Regions from separate parts of the Streptomyces sp. NPDC006296 genome, predicted to be linked through region 2. Evidence: riboswitches for the same ligand, from Rfam matches in the RefSeq annotation. Region 2 holds a riboswitch; each other region holds the start of a gene.
The links. Region 2 has a riboswitch for cyclic di-AMP ahead of ABZ172_RS04265 (C40 family peptidase). Riboswitches for the same ligand answer to the same signal wherever they lie in the genome.

Region 1 (7,094 bases), on a different contig from region 2:
AGGGCGTGCGCCTGCGGCTGGGCCGCGCCGTCACCGGGCTCACCACCGAGCAGGACCGGGTGACCGGGGTGCGCCTGGAGACCGACGAGGTGCTGCCCGCCGACGTGGTGGCCGTCGCCGTCGGGGGAGAGCCCGCCACCGACTGGCTGGCCGGCAGCGGGCTGCGCATCGGTGACGGACTGGTCTGCGACTCCCGCTGCCGGGCGGCCGACGGGATCTACGCCGTCGGGGACGTGGCCGCCTGGCACCACGAACTCCTCGGCGCCACCGTGCGCCTGGAGAACCGCACGAACGCCACCGAGCAGGCCCTCGCCGTCGCCGGCAACATCCTCGGAGCCGACCTGCCCTACGTCCCCGTGCCCTACTTCTGGACCGACCAGTTCGACGCCCGCATCCAGGCCCACGGCCTGCTCGCCCCGGACGCCCGGGTGACCGTCGTGGACGGCAGCCCGGAGACCGGACGCTTCGTCGCCCGCTACGAGCGCGACGGCCGGGTCACCGGCGTCCTCGGCTGGAGCATGCCCAAGCAGGCGCGGCTGCGCCGCCAGGAGATCGGCGGCCCCGTCCCGTCCCTCGAACCGTCCACGCCGTGACCGCGGCCGACGGCACGTCAGCCACCCGTACGCAGAAGTGAGGAAAGCGATGACCAGCACCGTGCACACGGAAGGGCCGCACGCGCCCTCGGCCCCCGACTACCCGATGGAGCGGGCGGCGGGCTGCCCCTTCGACCCGCCGCCCGCGCTCAAGGCCGAACAGGAGGCCGGGCCGCTCAGGAAGGTCCGGCTGTGGGACGGGACGACCCCCTGGCTGGTGACCCGCTATGCCGACCAGCGCACCCTTCTCGCCGACCCGAGGGTCAGCGCCGACATCACCCGCCCCGGGTATCCGAGCTCGGCTCCGCTCCAGGGGACGAGCTTCAGCTTCATCCTCATGGACGACCCGGAACACGCCCGTCAGCGGCGCATGGTCACCGCCCCCTTCACGATCAAGAGGGTCGAGGCGATGCGTCCGGCCGTCCAGAAGATCGTGGACGACCTGATCGACGCCATGCTGGCGGGGCCCCCGAAGGCCGACCTCGTGCAGGCCTTCGCCCTCCCCGTCCCCTCGCTCGTGATCTGCGAACTCCTCGGGGTGCCCTACACCGACCACGACTTCTTCCAGGAGAACAGCAAGGTCCTGATCAGCCGCACCGGGCCCCCCGAGGGCCGCACCACGGCCTACAACAACCTGATCGAGTACCTGGACGAGCTGATGGGCCACAAGATCGCCCAGCCCGCCGACGACCTCCTGTCAGGCCTCGGCACCCGCGTCCGGGCGGGCGAGCTGACCCGCCGGGACGCGGCCGAGACGGGTGTGCTCCTGCTGATCGCCGGACACGAGACCACCGCCAACATGATCGCCCTCGGCACGCTCGCCCTGCTCCAGCACCCCGACCAGCTCGACCGGCTGCGCGGGACCGACGACCCCAAGGTCGTCGCGGGCGCGGTGGAGGAGCTGCTGCGCTACCTCAACATCACCCACGGCGGACGCAGGCGCGCGGCCCTGGAGGACATCGAGATCGGCGGCGAGGTGATCAGGGCCGGTGAGGGGATCATCGTGCCCAACGACATCGGCAACCGCGACCCCGAGGTCTTCGACGACCCCGACCGGCTCGATCTGCACCGGGACGCGCGGCGCCACGTGGCCTTCGGGTTCGGCGTGCACCAGTGCCTCGGCCAGCCGCTGGCCCGCATGGAGCTCCAGGTCGTCTACAGCACCCTCTACCGGCGCATCCCCACCCTCCGGCTGGACGCCGCCCTCGACGAGCTGTCGTTCAAGCACGACGGGGCCGTCTACGGCGTGTACGAACTGCCGGTGGCCTGGTGACCTCACCGCCCCGCACCCTCCCCGCAGAGACACCGACCAAGGAGTACCCATGAAAGTGATCCTCGACCAGGACAAGTGCGTGGCGTCCGGCCAGTGCGTGGTCGCCGCTGACGACGTGTTCGACCAGGACGACGACGGCATCGCCGTCCTGCTCGACCCCGCGCCGGCGGAGTCGCGGGCCGACGACGTCCAGCAGGCCGCGGCGGTCTGCCCCGCCCTCGCCATCCGTATCGAGGGCTGACACCGGGGACCACAGCCGGGGCCGGGCACCGCCCGGCCCCGGCTCACGCCTGTCCGGTCCCTGTCCGGCCTTTTCCCGCCCCGGCCGTCCGCGGTGTCGCCTCCCGCCCCGGCCGTGGCGGTGAGCTCCGCAGCAGCGGGGTCCGCGCCTCGCGGCCCGGGGCGTGTCCCGGCGGACCGGTCCGCTCAGTGCGGCTTCCAGCTGAGCTTGTCCCCTCCCACCCACCGGACGGTGGCCGGGTCGTCGAGGTCCTCCACCGGGATGCCGACCGTCGCCGCGAGGATCAGCACGTCCGTCATCGCGGTCGCACTCCCGACGACCTCTCCGTCGATCTCCACGAGGCGGAAGGGCGGATCCCCGGGCTGGACGGGCAGGACGGTGATCCGAGGGGCCGGGGCGTGCGGGTTCTGAGTCATGGCGGATCGGTTCCACGCCCGCCTTCCGGGTATGCGTGACCGCCTCACCCATGAGCCTTATGCCCGTTTTAGTACGTTTTTAGAATTTGATCCGGTAATCCATAAAAGGCCATTTCGTGTGACCTGAGCCCCTTCGCGCTGGAGCAAAACGCCCGAATCGGACTCCGTGACCAGGGTCACCTCCTGCGCTCCTGACGCAGCGGCAGGGCCGCCGGTTCCCTTCTGTGCCAAGAGAAGCGGGCGGCGCGATGTGGGGTGGATTACATGAATTCCGGCGCAATGATCTTGCGAATGAATTGTGATCACCGAACCAGGCTTGTTCCTTTCCCTGTTTCTCGCCTACGGTCACCATCACTCCGGGCGGAACGCCGAATCCTGCCGCCGCCCGATTACCCGACCACTTCTCGTACGGCAGGAGCGGGGGACCCAAGTAAGTGCCGATCCGGTTTCCGGAACGGCTCGGGGTGAAGTCGCATTCCTGTGCGGCCGGGCATCTCCAGCCCGAACCCGACAGCTCACTTCGCAGGCGACGGAGAGGAATTCAGCATGCCCGAAAACGGTAAGCACCGTCGTTTCAGCACCAGTTCGCTCACCCGCGGCATCATCGCCGTGAGCACGGGCGGAGCCGCCCTGGCCCTCCCCGTGATCGGTGCCACCGGCGCCTTCGCGGCCCCGGCCCAGCCGACCGCCGTCGAAAAGGCGGCGACGTCGACTCCCGCGACCGGCAAGGGAATTGCCGCGCAAAAGTCCGAGCCCACCACCTATTCTGTGATCTTGGGTGACACCCTCGCCAAGATCGCTCGTGAGCATTCCGTCAGCGGTGGCTGGAAGGCCCTGTACGAGGACAACCAGAAGGCTGTCGGCGGAAATCCGGACCTGATTCACCCCGGCCTGAAGCTGACGATCGGCGCCAAGGCCGACGGCAAGAAGGCGGACAAGGCCGAATCCAAGGCCTCCACCTCGTCCGACCGTGAGAAGAGCGCCGACCGCGCCGACCGCTCGGAGCGCACGACCGCGCTCGCCGCGGAGAGCGCACCCGCCCCCGAGGCCGCTCCGACCGCCTACACCAACGACCTCGACGGCTGGATCAAGGAGTCGCTCGCCGTCATGGCGCAGCACGGCATCCCCGGCACCTACGAGGGCATCCACCGCAACATCATCCGCGAGTCCGCGGGCAACCCCCAGGCCATCAACAACTGGGACTCGAACGCCGCTGCGGGCATCCCGTCCAAGGGGCTGCTCCAGGTCATCGACCCGACCTTCCAGGCCTACCACGTGCCCGGCACCTCGATGGACAGCTACGACCCGGTCGCCAACATCACGGCCGCGTGCAACTACGCCGCGGACAAGTACGGTTCGATCGACAACGTCTTCGGGGCCTACTGAGTCCTCGCGCAGGCGAAACCTCCGTCGCACGGGTGTCTGACGGAGCAGCGGTACTGACGGGTGGTGCGGGTTCGGCGGAACCCGCACCACCCGCTTCGCGTTGTCCGGAGCCGTTCGTGTCCGGAGGCCCCCGCGGCCCGTCAGGGCCGACCATGCGGGCGACAGATGCCACGACACGCCCTGGGGCGGGCCCGGCACGGCCCGGGCGACTGGTCCTCGTACAGCTTCGTCGTCCATACTGCCCGCCGTGGAGCAGCGCATAGATTCGAACACGAAGCCCGAGTTCGCCGCGGGGACAGACCCGGCGTACATCCCCGGCCTGACGGCCCCTGCCCCCGCGCGGACGGAGGAGACGGAGAAGGCGGAGCCCGCGAGGATCCGGGACGCCGAAGCGCCCGCCGAGGAGGCGGCCGACGAGTCCGTGGAGGGGCCCGCGGACGCCGCGGCCCCCGGTGACGGCGACGCCCCGGACGGTGGCGCGGCCCCCGAGGACGCCGGGGCGGCGTCCGGGGCGGGGAGCCGGAAGAGGGAGGCCGACGACGGGGAGGGTCCCGTCTTCGAGGTCAGCGACCGGCGCGGATCCATCCGGGTGGACGCCGACGGTGTCCGCTTCCGGCTCGACGACCAGGAGGCCGAGTTCGACTGGTCCGAGATCGGGGCGGTCGAGGTCAGGACCGGCCGCTTCGGACGCCGGTTCACCGTGACCGTCCACCTGTCCAGCCGCCGGTGGTTCAACGCCGAGGTCGAGGCCGGGGCCCGCGGCGACCTCAAGCGGTGGACCGCGGAACTCGACGAGGCGCTGGACGCCTACTTCGAAGAGGCCTGACCTCCACGGTCACGGCCGCGCACCGGGCCCGCGCCGGCCCGGTGCGCGGCATGCCGTGCGAGGCCTCAGGCCCCGGCCGCGTCGTCGAGCACCACCGACCGGGTCAGATGCCGCGGCAGGTCGGGATCGAGGCCGCGGGCCGCCGCGCGCGCGACCGCCAGCCGCTGGACCCTGACCAGATCGGCCAGCGGATCCAGACCGCTCTCCACCCAGCGGGCCCCGGTCGCCCGCACCTGCTCCCGGAGACCTTCCGGGGCCTCGCCGAACATCCAGGTCGCCGTTCCGGCCGTGGCGATGCTGATGGGGCCGTGGCGGTACTCCATCGCCGGGTACGCCTCCGTCCAGGACAGCGACGCCTCCTTCATCTTGAGGGCCGCCTCGTTGGCGAGCCCCACCGTCCAGCCGCGCCCCAGGAAGCTGAACTGGCCGCACTCCAGCAGCCCTTCGGGCAGCGGCTCCGCCAGAGCGGTCTCCGCGTCCCGGACCACCTGGTCGGTGTGGAGTCCCAGATGCGCGCGGAACAGGGTCAGCGCGGTGGTCGCGAAACGCGTCTGGACCACGGACCGTTCGTCGGCGAAGTCGAGGACGACCAGCTCGTCGGCGGCGTCCGTCACCGGCGTCCGCGGATCGGCGGTCACGGCCACGGTCCGCGTACCGCCCCGCAGCCGGGTCAGCAGTTCGAGGACCTCGGTCGTGGTCCCCGAGCGCGTCAGCGCGACGACCCGGTCGTACGCACGCCCGAAGGGGAACTCCGAGGCGGCGTAGGCGTCCGACTCGCCCTGCCCGGAGGCCTCGCGGAGCGCGGCACAGGCCTGGGCCATGTAATAGGAGGTGCCGCAGCCGACGACGGCGATGCGCTCACCGGCGACGGGCAGGACGGCCTTCCGGCCGGCGGCCACCTCTGCCGCGCGGCGCCAGGCCTCCGGCTGTCCGGCCGTCTCGGTCTCGACATGCCACATGTCCGCACTCCGCTTCCGCTGCCGCGCGCCCCTGGTGGGGTGAGCTGGGTGAGTTCGACCTTGCGTGTTCGATTCTGCATGCTAGATGCTCTGTTCGAGCAAGAACAAGCATAATTTTCGCGTACTCATGATCGATCGAATGGCTGTTTTCGGTCATGCTTGGCGAGTGAGCGGCTCGATCCGAGTGCGGCGGCCGGGGCCTCTCCACCGTGCACCGGACCCCCTCCCGCTCCGCATCCACCCTCCTCGGCACAGCACCGGAACCGGCGCCTCCGGCCGTCGTGCGGCTCGTTGGTCCTGTTCCGACCCGTGTCGGTGGTACGCCGAACGGGTGAGGGGCGAGAGAATTGCCCGATGAACAGCGAGCGCAGCCGGCGCACAGCCGGCCGGCACACGGACGGGACGGCCCTGTGAGCAGGTACGACAGATACGACAGGTACGACCCCACCGACGAACAGTGGGAAGGGCTCGCCCAGGTCGTGCCGCTGAGGGGCCGCAACGAATGGCCCTCGCGGGTCGACCACCGGGCGGTCCCCGAGCAGCGGGTGGCGGCCGAGCAGCGGCGCCTGGTCGTCCTGCGGGTCCAGGTCTTCGCGGACGCGCGCGAGGTGGCCGAGTACCTGGTGGCACAGATCCCGGTCCTGCTCGACCTGACCGGCGCGGAGACCGACGTGGCCAAGCGGATCCTCGACTTCAGCAGTGGCGTGGTCTTCGGGCTGGGCAGCGGGATGCACCGGGTCGACCGCAACGTCTTCCTGCTCGCACCGGTCGGCATGGAGGTCGAGGGGGTCGCCGCGGCCGGCGTACCCCAATCGTAGGAAGGTCCCGCGGGCGGAACGGTTCGCCGCTCACCGGCGTGCGTACGGTCCGCTCATGACTGTGATCTCCTCCGGGCCGGCGGTTCCGTCGCCGTCGGGCACGGCCCGCCCCACGCGTCCCCTGGTCGGCGAACTCCGGCTGGACGCCTTCGCCTCGCACCGCCGCACCGTCATCCCGCTCGGGCCGTTCACGCTGCTCGCCGGGGACAGCGGCAGCGGGAAGTCGACCGCCCTGCGCGGGTACGAGGCCCTGGCACGGCTGGCCGCCGGCGATCCGCTGGAGGACGTCTTCCCCGACCCGGCGGCCTGGGTGCCGGAACGGGCGGAGGCCGACGCGCAGGGGCGGCGCGGATTCAGACTCGGCTGCACGGTGGAGGGCCCGGCCGGCCCGACGAGGCTGGATCTCGCCGTGCAGGCCGAGCCCGCGCTGCGCATCGTCGGCGAGCGGCTGACGGGCGGCGGGCGGACCCTCTTCACCACCGCACTGCGGGACCCCCGGAGCCCCCGCGTCCAGGCCGCCTGGCACACCGCGGGTGCGGTGCCGGTGACGCGGGCCCCCTTCCCCGACGACCGGCTCGGTAC
Region 2 (7,094 bases):
GCGTCGCCGCCAGCGTCAGATATCCGCCGGTCAGCGCCTTCCCGACGCACATGACGTCCGGGGACACCCCCGCGTGGCCGGCCGCGAACAGCTGCCCGGTCCGGCCGAATCCCGTGGCGATCTCGTCGAACACCAGCAGCACCTCGTGCTCGTCGCACGCCTCGCGGAGGACCCGCAGATACGCGGGGGAGTGGAAGCGCATCCCTCCCGCCCCCTGCACCACGGGCTCCACGACGACCGCCGCCAGCTCGTGGGCGTGGGCGGCCACCAGGTCGCGCAGATGCGCGACGTAGGCGTCGTCGGGCTCGGCGTCGAAGCCGTCCGGGGGAGCGTCCGCGAAGACCTGCCGGGGGAGGGACCCCGACCACAGCTCGTGCATCCCGCCCTCGGGGTCGCACACCGACATGGGCTGCCAGGTGTCCCCGTGGTAGCCGCCGCGCCAGGTCAGCAGCCGGTGCTTGCCGGGCCGCCCCGCCGAACGCCAGTACTGCAGGCACATCTTCACCGCCACCTCGACGGAGACCGACCCCGAATCGGCGAGGAAGACGTGCTGCAGAGGCTCCGGGGTGATCTCCACCAGCCGTGTCGCCAGCCGGACGGCGGGCTCGTGCGTGAGCCCGCCGAACATCACATGGCTCATCCGGTCCAGCTGCGCACGCGCGGCCTCGTCGAGCACCGGGTGGCCGTAGCCGTGGACCGCCGACCACCAGGACGACATGCCGTCCACCAGCTCGGTCCGGCCGTGGGCGGGTTCGGCGAGCCGGAGACGCACCCCGGACGCGGACTCCACGACCAGCGGCTCCTGCCGGCCCGGCATCGGGCCGTAGGGGTGCCAGACATGGGCCCGGTCCAGGGCACGGAGTTCGGCGGGGGCGAGCCGGTCAGGCATTGGGTGCGAGGTCCGTCCCGGCGCCGCGACGGCGCACCGCCACCAGATCGGTGCGCGCCCCCTGGCTCTCCGACCGCGAGGGCGCGGCGGCCTCCCCCGCACCCTCCCCGGCGGACCCGCCGCACGGACCGCAGGCGCCCTCGTGTGTCCCGCAGGCGCCGTCCTCGTGGGACCCGCAGGCACCGGGGGCGCCGTCCTCGCGGGACCCGCAACCGCCGGCGGCCGCACGGTGCCCGGGGAGCGTCGTGGTGTCCGCCCCCTCCACCTCGAAACCGGCATCCGCGATCATGTCGAGATCGGTCTGGCCGGACTGCCCCTCGGTGGTCAGATAGTCGCCCAGGAAGATGGAGTTGACCAGATTCAGGGCCAGCGGCTGCATCGACCGCAGATGGACCTCACGACCGCCGGCGAGCCGCACCTCGACGTCCGGGCACACGAACCTGACCATCGCCAGGATGCGCAGGCAGCGCTGCGGCGTCAGATGCCAGTCCTTCGCGAGCGGGGTCCCCTCCATCGGGATCAGGAAGTTGACCGGCACCGAGTCGGGGTCCAGCGCACGCAGCGAGAAGACGACGTCCACCAGGTCGGCGTCGGTCTCGCCCATCCCCGCGATCAGACCCGAGCACGCCGAGAGCCCCGCGGCCTGGGCCTGCTGGACGGTGTCCACCCGGTCGGCGTACGTGTGCGTGGTCGTGATGTCCCCGTACGTCCCCTCCGAGGTGTTCAGGTTGTGGTTGTACGCGTCGGCCCCCGCCGACCGCAGGCGGTCGGCCTGGCCCTCCGACAGCAGGCCGAGGCAGGCACACACCTCCACACCCTCGTTCTGCCCCTTGATGGCCTCGATCGTCTGCGACACCCGGTCGACGTCACGGTCGGTCGGCCCCCGGCCGCTGGCCACCAGGCACACCCGCTTGGCACCGCCGGCCACCCCGGCGGCGGCTGCCTTCTGCGCCTCGTCCGGCTTCAGCCAGGTGTACTTGAGGATCTCGGCCTTGGAGCCGAGCCGCTGCGAGCAGTACGAGCAGTCCTCGGGGCAGAGCCCGGACTTCAGGTTCACCAGGTAGTTGAGTTTGACGCGCCGGCCGAACCACTGGCGGCGCACCTTTCCGGCCGCGGCCACCACGTCGAGCAGTTCGTCGTCGGAGGTCGCCAGTACGGCGAGCGCTTCGTCCCGGGTCGGCAGTTCGCGCCGCAGCCCCTTGTCCACCAGCGTGTTCAGCAGGTCCATGGCCTTGATCCTGACGTACGGCACCGCCATCGGCCAAGGAGGAACCGGACAGGACGGCAGGCCGATGCTGTGTGTATTGCCACACCCTGGCCTGTTGCGCACCCGGCTAGGGTCTGTGAGCTGCCTACAAAAAAGGGACCTGCTCATGCCCTACGCCCCGTTCGACTGGATCGACGACGAGGCCCGGCGCCGCACGGACGCCGGACTCGTCCGGACGCTGCGCCCCCGGGCCCCGGAGACGGACCTGCTGGACCTCGCCGGCAACGACTACCTCGGGCTGAGCAGGCACCCCGACGTCACGGCGGCGGCTGCCGAGGCGGCACGCACCTGGGGCGCGGGCGCCACCGGCTCCCGGCTCGTCACCGGCTCCACCGCGCTGCACGCCGAGCTGGAGGACGAACTGGCCGCCTTCTGCGGCTTCGAGGCCGCCCTGGTGTTCTCCTCCGGCTACGCGGCCAACCTCGCCGTGCTCACGGCGCTCACCGGCCAGGACTCGCTGATCGTCTCCGACGCGGGCAACCACGCCTCGATCGTGGACGGTTGCCGGCTCTCCCGGGGCGCCACCGCCGTCGTCCCGCACGCGGACCCGGAGGCCGTGCGCGCGGCACTCCGGTCGCACACCGGACGGGCGCTGGCCGTGACCGACTCCGTCTTCTCCGTGGACGGCGACGCCGCCCCGCTGACCGCGCTCGCCGAGGTCTGCCGCGAGGCGGGCGCGCCGCTCGTGGTGGACGATGCGCACGGGCTCGGTGTCCTGGGGGAGGGCGGGCGCGGCGCGGTCGCGGCCGCCGGGCTGGCGGGCGGCGAGGGGATCGTCGCGACGCTCACCCTGTCCAAGTCCCTCGGCAGCCAGGGCGGAGCGGTCCTCGGGCCCGCCCGGGTCATCCGCCACCTGGTGAACACGGCCCGTACGTTCATCTTCGACACCGGACTCGCGCCGGCCGCCGCAGGCGCCGCCCTGGGCGCGCTGCGCGTCCTGCGCGGGGAACCCGGACGTGCGGCGCGGGTGGGCGCCGTCGCCGTCGAACTGCACGCCCGGCTGGTGGCGGCCGGGCTGACCGCCGTCCGTCCGGACGCCGCGGTCGTGTCGGTGCAGGCGCCCACCGCGGAGTCGGCGGTGCGCTGGGCCGCCGACTGCCGTGCGGCGGGGCTCGCGGTCGGGTGCTTCCGGCCGCCGTCGGTGCCGGACGGGATCTCCCGGCTGCGGCTGACCGCACGCGCCGATCTGACGCGGAACCAGATCGAGGCGGCCGTGGCGACGATCCTCGCCACCGCGCCGCTGCCGGTCGCCTGACGCAGTGCCGGGCGGTCCGGAGCGCCGTCCACGACATGAGCCGGCCCGGAGAGGGCTGCGGCCGCTCGGGGGCCCCGGGCGGTTTCCGGGCCCCCGAGGTCGTTTCCGGACACGGCCGGGCGGCGGAGTTCACCGGTTCGGGCGATGGACGGACGCCGATCTTGGTGGAAGCCCTTCATGCAGGACCGTTTCGGTGACAGTCTGGCGCGAAGCGCGATCCTGGCCGGCCCCGGGCCGGTCGGGCGGAAAGGACGGCATCGCCATGGCGGACCATCAGGAAGCACACGTCACTCTGCCGAGCGATCCGGTCTCGGTGTCCGCGGCCCGGAAGTACGTGGCCCGGGTGCTCGCGGAGTGGGGCCTCCCGGAGGACGGGGAGACCGCCGCCACCATCCAGCTGATCGTCTCGGAACTCGCCACCAACGTCGTCCAGCACACGTTCGGGCAGTCGCCCACCTTCACCGTGGACCTCCAGCTCGACCGGGACGCCGACTTCTGGCTCGGGGTGACGGACAGCCACCCCCGCCTGCCCCAGCGGCTGCCCGCCGCGGTGCGGCAGGACAACGGCCGCGGCATCATGATCATCCGGGCCCTGGCGAGGGAGCACGGCGGCCGGCTCAGCGTCAGCCCCACCCCGGAGGGCGGGAAGACCGTGTCCATCGCCCTGCCCTGGCCGGCGCCCACGCGGGCCTGAGGCCGCCCGGCACCCACGCGGGCCTGGGGCCGCCCGGCGGTGAGCCGGGCGGCGCGTCGGGTCAGCGCACCCTTCCGTACCAGACGCTCCCGGACCAGATCCGCTCCAGCCTGACCACCGCCCCGGCCTTGGGCGAGTGCCAGATCTTCCCGCTGCCGGCGTAGATGCCGACGTGGTACACCCCGCGGCCCGCGTGGAAGAAGACCAGGTCGCCGCGTTGCCGCTGCGACCTGGAGATGTGGCGGGTGGTGTTGTACTGCTGCTGCGCCGTGCGGGGAAGTTTCTTGCCGGCTTTCCCGAACGAGTAGAGGGTGAGCCCGGAGCAGTCGAACCGGTGGGGGCCGGTGGCGCCCCACCGGTAGGGAGCGCCCTTCTTCGACGCGGCGACGTTCAGTGCCTTCGTCGAGTGGGTGGCTGCCTCGGCGTAGTGCGTGAAGCCCGGGGCCAGCACGGTGGTCCCCACGGCGAAGGTCAGAACCCAGGCCGTACCGACCCGGGAGAGCAGAGACGGGACATGAACCTGCGCAGTCATGCGCAACCCTTCGTCAGCCGCCTGTGAAGGATGACCTGTCGGGTTCGGGCTGGCGAAGTTGCCCGGCCGCGTACTGCGGCTTCACCCCGAGGGCCGTCCGGACGTCCGGCCGGCCCGTTGTGCTCGGGTCCTCCACTCCTGCCGATCCACTTCTGTCGACCCGACATCCGGGCGGCGGCAGGACTCGGCGTCCGCCCGGACCGCCCCGCCGCGGCGGCGGGGGCTTGTCGTCCCAGGGATCTTTACGCACCGACTGCCGGATTTCCTGTCCGGATCGGCCTTTTGTGAGAGTCGTCACGATTCGTCCGATCGGGTGGACGCGGTCGGCGCGGAGCCGCGACGGCCGGCACCGACCAGCCGCGTACCAGCGACGGAACGATAAAATCCGTTCAGTGTCCGCGCTGGATGCGCAAGTTGGGCTGTCCCTCGGGAGGGGGACCGCCTACGCCGATCGAGCGAGCGGAATTCGTCGGCCCGTCGGGCGTGTCGCACAGGGGTGCCGAATGGGCGTATGTGTTCGGCGAGTCGGTGCGGGAACCGCTCAACTCGACGGCTCCGGCGGCAGGCCGACCCGCCCCGCGCGGCGTTCGCCGTCCAGCAGCCGCAGCGCCCTGGCCAGCGTGTCCGCATGGATCTGAGCCTCGCCCCGCTCGTGCATCAGCGTGAGCGAGTCGCGCAGGGCGACGGCTCGCGACGCGAGTGCCTGAGCCGCCCGGAGCGCTCCGTAGGTGTCGCTGCCCCGTGCGGGGTTGATCCGCCCGACCTGGTCGAGCACCTCCAGATAGCAGTCGATGAACTCGGCCTCGGCGCGGGTCAGTGCGGGGAGCGGAGGGAACCTGGGTGGGAGCATCGGGCGTTCACCTCGACGGATGCGGCGGCTGGGGCGGCGTGCGGTTCTCCAGGATGTGTTCTACCCGCCCGAACGCCGAGGCGGTCCCGGCGCCGAGGACGGTGTCCCGTCCGATGCCGACGCCGATCCGTCCCGTGGGACGACCCGTGCGGCGGGCCGGTGCGGGACGGGACAGCTTGCGCTCGCCCCTCAACGCACGGGCCTGCGAGCCGGGATCGGACGGCCGACCCCGCACCGGCTCGCCCGGCGCGGGTTGTTGAAGGAGTACCCGGACGCCGGGCGGTGCATGTCGGTGTGCCGTGGTCCCGAGGAACCTTGCCTCGTTGCCTCGTTGCCTCGTTGCCTCGTTGCCTCGTTGCCTCGTTGGGCGTTCCGGTGGGCCGTCAGCTCGTGAGGGCCGGCTCGGGACGGTGACCGGGGAGCGCGGCCGGGGCGTCCGCCGTCTTGCGGCGGCCCCCGATCAGCACGGCGGCCAGGCCCGGTGCGGCCCACGCCGCCAGGGTCAGCACGGCGCCGGACGCCGCGGCGCCGTCGAAGAACGCGACCGACCTCAGCAGCGATCCGCCCGCGCCCGGCGGCAGCCACTGGCCGATCATTCCCACCGGTTCGGGGAGCAGTTCGGGTGCGCTGGTGACGCCCGAGAAGGAGTTGCCGAGCAGCACCATCAGCAGCGCCCCCAGGCCTATGCCCTTCGTGCCCAGCAGCGCCGCCAGGCCCGCCACGGCCGACGCCATGGCGAGCACGGTGAGACCGATGGCCCCCGCTTCCGTCCACGGGGCGCCGGTGAGCACGCCCAGCCAGCCGTGCGCGATCGCCGTGGCGGCCACCCCCACCAGGGCCGACGCACCGACCAGGGTCAGGGCCGCACGGAAGCCGCGCAGTCCCGTGAAGGTCGCCAGGGCGCCCGCGGCCACGCCGGCCAGGGCCAGTGGCAGGATGCTCGCACCGAGGGCGGCCCCGCGCGGATCGGCCTGCGGCGCCGCGACGACGTCGGTGACCGGTACGGAGGTCCCGGCGGGTGCGGCCCCCTTGACCGCCTCGGTCAGCAGCTGGGCGACGACCGGGCCGGCCGCCGAGGCGGTGAGCAGCCGCGGCCCCTGCGGGGTGACGACCACGGCGCCGTATACGACCCGGTCCTCGACCGCTTCGCGGGCCGCGGCGGCGTCGTCGTACCGGTGGATCTCGAAGGCGCCCTCGCGCTGCTCGAACCGCTCCTGGAGCTGATCGGCCGCCGGCGCGGCCCCCGCGACCCCCACGGGCAGGCCGCGCGGGGCGATCCGAGCGGCGGGCCACGAGAAGGCCCAGAGGGCGAGCGACACGATCAGCGGGACGAGGAGGATGACCGCGACCGCACGGCGGTTCGGCGCAGCAGGCATGACGACTGCCTCCGATTCAAAGAGAAGGATCGTTCGTTTTGTACTACGCGGACACTGTGGCGCCGGTCGTGGAGAGTTGTCAAGAAGGAACGTTCGTTTTAGATTGGTGACCATGGCACGCGTATCCCAGGAGCACCTCGACGCCCGCCGCCGGCAGATCCTCTCCGGCGCCGCGCACTGTTTCGCGCGCAACGGTTTCCACGGCACGTCGATGCAGGACGTGCTGAAGGA
Region 3 (7,094 bases), on a different contig from region 2:
CGGTCTGCCTGCGGGCCGCCGACCTGCTCGCCGGGGCGGACATCCGCTGCACCGTCGTCGACCCCCGCTGGGTCAAGCCGGTCGACGCACAACTCCCGGACCTCGCCGGGCAGCATCGGCTGGTGGCGGTCGTCGAGGACAACAGCAGGGCGGGCGGGGTCGGCTGGGCGGTCGGACAGGCGCTGCGGGACGCCGGTGTCGACGTACCGCTGCGGACCTTCGGCATCCCCGACCGGTTCCTCGCGCAGGGCGGCCGCGGTGAGGTGCTCGCCGAGGCCGGGCTCACGCCGGCGGAGATCGCCGGCCGGATCAGCACGGCGCTCGGGCGCCGTACGGCAGCGGGGGACCGCTGCGTGCCGAAGGGGAGCGGGGCATGACGGAACGACGGCCGGGATTCGACCTGGCGCGGCTCCTGGAGGAACGCGGCGCCGACCGCTACGAGCTGCACACCCGGCACCTGAACCACCAGCTGCCGCGGATGCTCCACACCCTCGGTTTCGACAAGGTCTACGAGCGGGCCGAGGGCGCGTACTTCTGGGACGCGGACGGCAACGACTACCTCGACATGCTCGCCGGCTTCGGCGTGATGGGACTGGGCAGGCACCACCCCGTCGTGCGCCGGGCGCTGCACGACGTGCTGGACGCCTCGCTGGCCGACCTCACCCGCTTCGACTGCCAGCCGCTGCCCGGACTGCTCGCCGAGCGGCTGCTCGCGCACAGCCCGCACCTGGACCGGGTGTTCTTCGGGAACAGCGGCACGGAGGCGGTCGAGACCGCGCTGAAGTTCGCCCGGTACGCCACGGGCCGGCCCAGGATCCTCTACTGCGACCACGCCTTCCACGGGCTGACGACCGGGTCGCTCTCGGTCAACGGCGAGCAGGGCTTCCGCGACGGCTTCGCACCCCTGCTGCCGGACACGGCCGTCCCGCTCGGCGACCTCGACGCGCTGCGGCGCGAACTGCGGCGCGGCGACGTGGCAGGACTCGTCGTCGAGCCGATCCAGGGCAAGGGCGTCCACGCCGCGCCGCCCGGCTTCCTGCGGGAGGCGCAGGAGCTGCTGCACCGGCACAAGGCCCTGCTCATCGTGGACGAGGTGCAGACCGGACTGGGCCGGACCGGCGACTTCTACGCCTACCAGCACGAGGAGGGGGTCGAGCCCGACCTGCTCTGCGTCGCCAAGGCGCTCTCCGGGGGGTACGTGCCGGTCGGCGCGACCCTCGGCAAGGACTGGATCTTCAAGCGGGTCTACTCGTCCATGGACCGGGTGCTCGTGCACTCGGCGAGCTTCGGCTCCAACGCCCAGGCCATGGCGGCCGGGCTCGCCGTCCTCGCGGTGATGGAGCAGGAGGAGACGGTCGCCAACGCCCGGCGCACCGGCGACCTGCTGCGCGAACGGCTCGCCGCGCTCGTCGGACGCTACGAGCTCCTGCACGAGGTGCGCGGCCGCGGACTGATGATCGGCATCGAGTTCGGCCGGCCGTCCTCACTGAAGCTCCGCAGCCGGTGGGCGATGCTGCAGGCCGCCAGGAAGGGCCTCTTCGCCCAGATGGTGGTGGTGCCGCTGCTGCAGAAGCACCGGATCCTCACCCAGGTCTCCGGCGACCACCTGGAGGTGATCAAGCTGATCCCGCCGCTGGTGATCGGGGAGCGGGAGGTCGACCGCTTCGTGACCGCCTTCACCGCCGTCATGGACGACGCGCACCACGGCGGCGGGCTGATGTGGGACTTCGGCAGGACCCTGGTGAAGCAGGCGGTGGCCAACCGCTGAGATTTTGCCTCTGAGGCAACTTATTTGCCTCAGAGGAAAGTCGCTGGCTCAATGGGGGCATGAACCCTCCCGACGGCGGGGCGGCCGACGAGCTTCCCGGGATCGCGCCGCGCCTGCGTGACCTGCGCCGCGACCGCGGCCTCACCCTGGAGGCGGCGGCCGGCCGGGCGGGCCTGTCGCCGGCCCACCTGTCCCGGCTGGAGACGGGCCGCAGGCAGCCGTCGCTGCCGATGCTGCTCGGTCTCGCCCGCGTCTACGGTACGACCGTCTCCGAGCTCCTGGGCGAGATGCCCCCCGAACGTGACGCGATCGTCCGCGGCGGCCCGCCCGGTGCTCCTGACGGCACCGAGACCGGTGGCTGGCTCTACCGGCAGGCCGGCGCCCCGGGCCGCGCCATGCAGGCCCTGCGGGTCCGCGTCCCCCACGGGACCGGGGGCGACCTGGTGCGCGTGCATCCCGGAGAGGAATGGCTGTACGTCCTCGACGGACGGCTGAGGGTCGTGCTCGGTGACGCCGTGCACGACCTCGAACCGGGCGACAGCGCGCACTTCGACTCCCTCACCCCGCACCGGATCGCGGCACCCGGCACCGGCGGGGCGCGCCTGCTGTTCGTCCACACGCTGCTGCAGAGCCCGACCGCCGAGCTCTGCCTCGGCGGAGGATCCCACCGGCTCTGATCCGGCGCGCCCCGTACCGTGCGATCCCACCGCCACCCCGGCCCGCAGCGCCGGGAGAGAGGACTGACATGTCCGATTCGGAGCACTACGACCCGCTCACCCCGCGCCGGCCGAGGAGCGCGGACAGCCAGGAGCGGCGGATGCCCCGCGGCGTCGTGATCCGGCTGTTCGCCTACCTGGTGGCCGGACACGTCATCGCGGCCTTCCTCTATCTCCTCTTCACCGTCGCCGGGAAGGGCTGAGCGCCGGTCTCACGCGTCCTCGACGAGCCGCTCGCGGAGCTTCTCGCGGGTCTCCGGACCGATCTTCAGTCCTTCCAGGAGGTAGCGGTCGGTGCTGCCCCAGACCTCCTCGATGGTGGAGAACGCCGCGCTCAGGTACGCGGCCTCCGCGCCGAAGAGCGGATCGAGCAGTTCCATCACCTCGTCGGACATGCCCGCCGCGGAGGTGTCGCTGCGCCGCACCCGGTAGCGGCGGTGCGCGTCGTTCGACTTGAGGTAGTCCGCCTCGATGGCCTCCCGCTCCACCCCGACGGCCAGCAGTGAGACCGCGATCGAGAGGCCCGCGCGGTCCTTGCCCGCGGCACAGTGCATCAGTGCCGGCACGCTGTCCTCCGCCAGTGCGTGCAGCACACGGCTGTGCTCGGCGGTGCGGTCCCTGATGATCGAGCGGTAGGAGGCGATCATCCGTTCCGTGCCCTTGCCGTCGGCCAGGATCGAGCGCAGCTGCTCGATGTTCCCGTCCCGCACCAGCCGCCAGAACTCCACGCCGTCGGCCGGGTCGGAGAGCGGAATGCTGACGTTCCGCACGCCGGGCAGCTCCACGTCCAGTCCGTCGAGCTTGTGGTCGGCCGCGTTGCGGAAGTCGAAGACCGTGTGCAGGCCGAGTCCGGCGAGGAAGGCGGCGTCGGCCTCGGTGGCGTGCGCCAGGTGACCGCTGCGGTAGAGGCGCCCGTACCGCAGGGTGCGGCCGTCCGTCGTCGGCAGCCCGCCGACGTCGCGGAAGTTGCGGACGCCGGTCAGGCCGACCTCCTCCGGTCCGTGGCCGGCCGGCGGGACCTCTGGCAGCTGCGTCACAAGGACTCCTGGAGTCTCGGGCGTCGGCGCCGCTCGCCGACGGGGCACGCCCGCGACGATACGACACCACCGCAGCGGCCGGCCGTCCCGGTCGTCGCGGCGGCGGGTCCGCCGAGCGGCGGAAGATCGCCGTGTGTCCGTATTGGCGTATTTAGGGGAACATGCCCCGCTTGTACGGGAGATGGCGGGAGGTGGGTGAGCGGGATCATATCCGTGACGGACCGTGGTGAAAGCCCCGGTGGGTATTCCCGGCGGGGCGCGGAAAGCCAAGATCCGTAATCCACGGAGTGTGACGGGAATTCCGCACCGGAAATGAAGCGCGGATTCCGTTTGATGGTGCGCGGCTTGTTCGCGGAGTCCGCGCTCGCTTACGGTCACCGTCAATCCGGACGGAACGCCTAATCCTGCCGCCGCCCGGAATCCGCACCGAACTCATGCGTGGCAGGAGCGGGGGAACCAGGTAGGCCGCCGTCCGGAGCGATCCGGTACGGCTCGGGGTCAAGACGCGCACCGCGCGGCCGGGCATCTCCAGTCCGAACCCGACAGCTCACCTCGCAGGCGCCGGAGAGGACATCCCCCATGCCCGCACACGGCAAGCACCGACGTAAGAAGTCCGGCCCGATCTCCCGAGGCGTCCTCGCCGCGGGCACCGGCGGCGCCGTACTCGCCCTCCCGCTGATCGGCGCCACCGGCGCCCACGCAGCCGGACAGGCGGCCCCGGCCACGCCCGTCACCCACGGCGCCTCCGCCCCGGCGGCGAAGAGCACCCCGAAGACCTACTCCGTGGTCCGCGGCGACCACCTGGCCAAGATCGCGACCGAGCACCAGGTCAAGGGCGGCTGGCAGAAGCTGTACCAGAACAACCGCGACGTCGTCGGCGGCAACCCCGACCTCATCCTCCCGGGCATGAAGCTCGTCCTCGGGGCCGAGGGGTCCGGCTCCGCCGGGACCGCGCCCTCCCGGACCACTCCGTCGACGGCGGAGAAGGCGGTCGAGAAGGCCGCTCCGGCCGCTCCGGCGGAGAAGACGGCGGCCCCGGTCGAGGAGACCGCCGCCGAGACCTCCGGCTCCGGCGCCTCGCAGAGCAACGCCTCCGGCTGGACGAGCCCGGTCGAGAACCCCAACGTCACCACGCAGTACCGCGCCTCCGGCGCCAGCTGGTCCAGCGGGTACCACACCGGCTCCGACTTCCAGGCCGCCTCCGGCACCAGCGTCCGGTCCGTCGGTGAGGGCACCGTGGTCTCCGCCGGATGGAGCGGCTCCTACGGCAACGAGGTCGTCATCCAGCACAGCGACGGCATGTACTCCCAGTACGCCCACCTGTCCTCCCTGGAGGTCTCGGCCGGCCAGACCGTGACCGGTGGTCAGCAGATCGGCCTCTCCGGCTCCACCGGCAACTCCACCGGCCCGCACCTCCACTTCGAGATCCGGACCGGCCCGGCCTACGGCTCGGACGTCGACCCGATCGCCTACCTGCGCGCGCACGGCGTGTCCCTCTGAGGCACACCGGACGGGAACCGGGAAGAGGGGCGGTGCGCAGGGCGCACCGCCCCTCTTCCTTATTCCTGCTTTACCAAAAACTGACCGGGTGGTCTTTGTCACCACCCGTCAACCCCTTATTACGGTCGCGTAGGTCACATTCGAAGGTGCAGGATAAGCGCTTGTGGCAGACGATTCGAAAAACAGAAGACAAGGCACCATCGGGTCGTACGCGGCGATCGGCGACAGCTTCACCGAAGGGGTCGGGGACCCCGGACCCGGCGGGACACTCGTCGGCTGGGCGGACCGGTTCGCGGTCCTGCTGGCGGATCAGCTTCCCGTTCCCGACGCGATGGTCGGCCCCCTGGACGACCCGCACGGGTATTTCCGGTACGCCAATCTCGCCGTACGCGGACGCCTCCTCGACCAGATAGTCGCGGAGCAGGTCCCCCGCGCCAAGCAGCTGGCACCTGATCTGGTGAGCTTCTGCGCGGGCGGCAACGACATCCTCCGTCCCGGCTCCGACCCGGACGACGTGGCCGAACGCTTCGAGCGTGCGGTGGCCGACCTGGCGGGCTCGGTCGGCACCGTCATGGTCACCACCGGCTTCGACACCCGGGGCATCCCCGTCCTCAAGCACCTGCGGGGCAAGATCGCCACGTACACCGCGCACGTCCGGTCCATCGCCGACCGCTACGACTGCCCGGTCCTGGACCTCTGGTCCCTGCGGTCCGTGCAGGACAGGCGGGCCTGGGACAACGACCGGCTGCACCTCTCACCGGAGGGCCACACCCGGGTCGCGCTGCGCGCCGCCCAGGTCCTCGGCCTCGACGTGCCGGCCGACCCGGACCAGGTGTGGCCCCCGCAGGCACAGCGCGGACCGCTGGAGGTGCGGCGCGACGACATCCACTGGGCGCGCGAGTACCTCGTCCCGTGGATCGGCCGCAGGCTCCGCGGAGAGTCCTCCGGGGACCACGTCGAGGCCAAGCGCCCCGACCTGCTGCCGCTCTGACCGCACGGGGACCGCGGCGCCCGCCCCCGGCGCGCCCCTCCGGCCCGCCGTCCTCCGGCCCGCCCGGCGCGCGCCCTCAGCGGCCGACCAGCGGGAGCGGCCTCCGGGACGGGCCCGGTGACACGGGCCCGTCCGGAGCGGTCCGCACCGGGCGGGCCGGTATCCGTTCCAGCACCCCGCCCGCGAAGACGTCGTACAGCGGCAGCGTCTCCAGGTGGACGTAGCCGATGTGGCAGTCGCACACGGCGAGCGGGCAGCCCCGCGGTCCCAGCGCGTCACGGAAGCTGCCGTCGTAGAGATTGCCCAGCTCGGCACGGACGAAGTGGCAGCGGCGCACCGTCCCGTCGCCGTCCACCGAGACCACCGACTCGCCCGTCCGGCACGGCAGTCCCGCCGAGCGATGCGGATGCCTGCTGTAGGGGAACAGCGGGTCCAGGGCCGTCCAGCGCTCCGCCTCCTCGTCGGTGTAGGTGTGCCCCTCGGCGGCGTTGACCCAGAGGTACACCTCTGGGTCCAGCGCGGACCGCAGCCGGCGGGCCTCCTCCAGATGCTCGTCGAGGCCGACGATCCCCACGCTGTGACGCACCCCCAGGGCCGTGAGCTCCCGGCACCGGGCGAGGAACCGCTCGTACGGCGTCTGGCCCGGGTGGTAGGTGCACCACAGGGCGACCTTGTCGCGGTCCGCCTCGGCGAGCCAGCCCGTGCGGCAGCTGAGGTTGGTCTGGACGGCGACCCTGCCGACGTGCGGCAGCCGGGACAGCTCGACGAGCGCCCTGCGGTACCAGGACCGCACCAGGCCCTCGCCCCACGGGGTGAACAGCACCGACAGCCGGTCGCCGGTCTGTTCCGCGACCCAGCCGGTGAACCGCTCCAGAGCCGCACGGTCCGACCGCAGCTGCTCCCCGCTGTCCCGCCGCTTGGCGAACGGGCAGTAGGGGCAGTCGTAGTCGCACGAGGCCAGCGGACCCCGGTAGAGGAGGGTCAGATCCGTGCTCACCGGGCGGCTCACTTCGCCTCGTACGCGGCCATCGCGGCCCGCACCGCCGGGGAGAACAGCTCCGGGCCGAGCGCGTCGGAGTGGG

Region 1: another riboswitch for cyclic di-AMP. It lies ahead of ABZ172_RS13165 (transglycosylase SLT domain-containing protein); the one in region 2 lies ahead of ABZ172_RS04265 (C40 family peptidase).
Region 3: another riboswitch for cyclic di-AMP. It lies ahead of ABZ172_RS02290 (LysM peptidoglycan-binding domain-containing M23 family metallopeptidase); the one in region 2 lies ahead of ABZ172_RS04265 (C40 family peptidase).

The regions. Positions count from the first base shown of each region.
Region 1 is NZ_JBEXRT010000015.1:59,271-66,364, forward strand. It holds gene ABZ172_RS13145 (FAD-dependent oxidoreductase) at 1-593, shown strand, start outside; gene ABZ172_RS13150 (cytochrome P450) at 643-1,866, shown strand; gene ABZ172_RS13155 (ferredoxin) at 1,916-2,107, shown strand; gene ABZ172_RS13160 (hypothetical protein) at 2,293-2,523, opposite strand; cyclic di-AMP (ydaO/yuaA leader) riboswitch at 2,880-3,065, shown strand; gene ABZ172_RS13165 (transglycosylase SLT domain-containing protein) at 3,070-3,909, shown strand; gene ABZ172_RS13170 (hypothetical protein) at 4,157-4,735, shown strand; gene ABZ172_RS13175 (sugar isomerase) at 4,801-5,694, opposite strand; gene ABZ172_RS13180 (cell division protein SepF) at 6,105-6,512, shown strand; gene ABZ172_RS13185 (ATP-binding protein) at 6,568-7,094, shown strand, end outside.
Region 2 is NZ_JBEXRT010000004.1:123,282-130,375, reverse strand. It holds gene ABZ172_RS04285 (adenosylmethionine--8-amino-7-oxononanoate transaminase) at 1-889, opposite strand, end outside; gene bioB (biotin synthase BioB) at 882-2,117, opposite strand; gene ABZ172_RS04275 (8-amino-7-oxononanoate synthase) at 2,263-3,411, shown strand; gene ABZ172_RS04270 (ATP-binding protein) at 3,674-4,105, shown strand; gene ABZ172_RS04265 (C40 family peptidase) at 4,167-4,637, opposite strand; cyclic di-AMP (ydaO/yuaA leader) riboswitch at 4,641-4,837, opposite strand; gene ABZ172_RS04260 (hypothetical protein) at 5,179-5,487, opposite strand; partial or broken gene ABZ172_RS04255 (ATP-dependent Clp protease proteolytic subunit) at 5,495-5,782, opposite strand; gene ABZ172_RS04250 (ABC transporter permease) at 5,871-6,863, opposite strand; gene ABZ172_RS04245 (TetR/AcrR family transcriptional regulator) at 6,976-7,094, shown strand, end outside.
Region 3 is NZ_JBEXRT010000002.1:204,136-211,229, forward strand. It holds gene dxs (1-deoxy-D-xylulose-5-phosphate synthase) at 1-377, shown strand, start outside; gene ABZ172_RS02270 (aspartate aminotransferase family protein) at 374-1,768, shown strand; gene ABZ172_RS02275 (XRE family transcriptional regulator) at 1,828-2,445, shown strand; gene ABZ172_RS02280 (DUF6126 family protein) at 2,514-2,687, shown strand; gene ABZ172_RS02285 (tyrosine-protein phosphatase) at 2,697-3,521, opposite strand; cyclic di-AMP (ydaO/yuaA leader) riboswitch at 3,936-4,095, shown strand; gene ABZ172_RS02290 (LysM peptidoglycan-binding domain-containing M23 family metallopeptidase) at 4,101-5,021, shown strand; gene ABZ172_RS02295 (SGNH/GDSL hydrolase family protein) at 5,185-6,012, shown strand; gene ABZ172_RS02300 (STM4011 family radical SAM protein) at 6,089-7,009, opposite strand; gene ABZ172_RS02305 (STM4012 family radical SAM protein) at 7,018-7,094, opposite strand, start outside.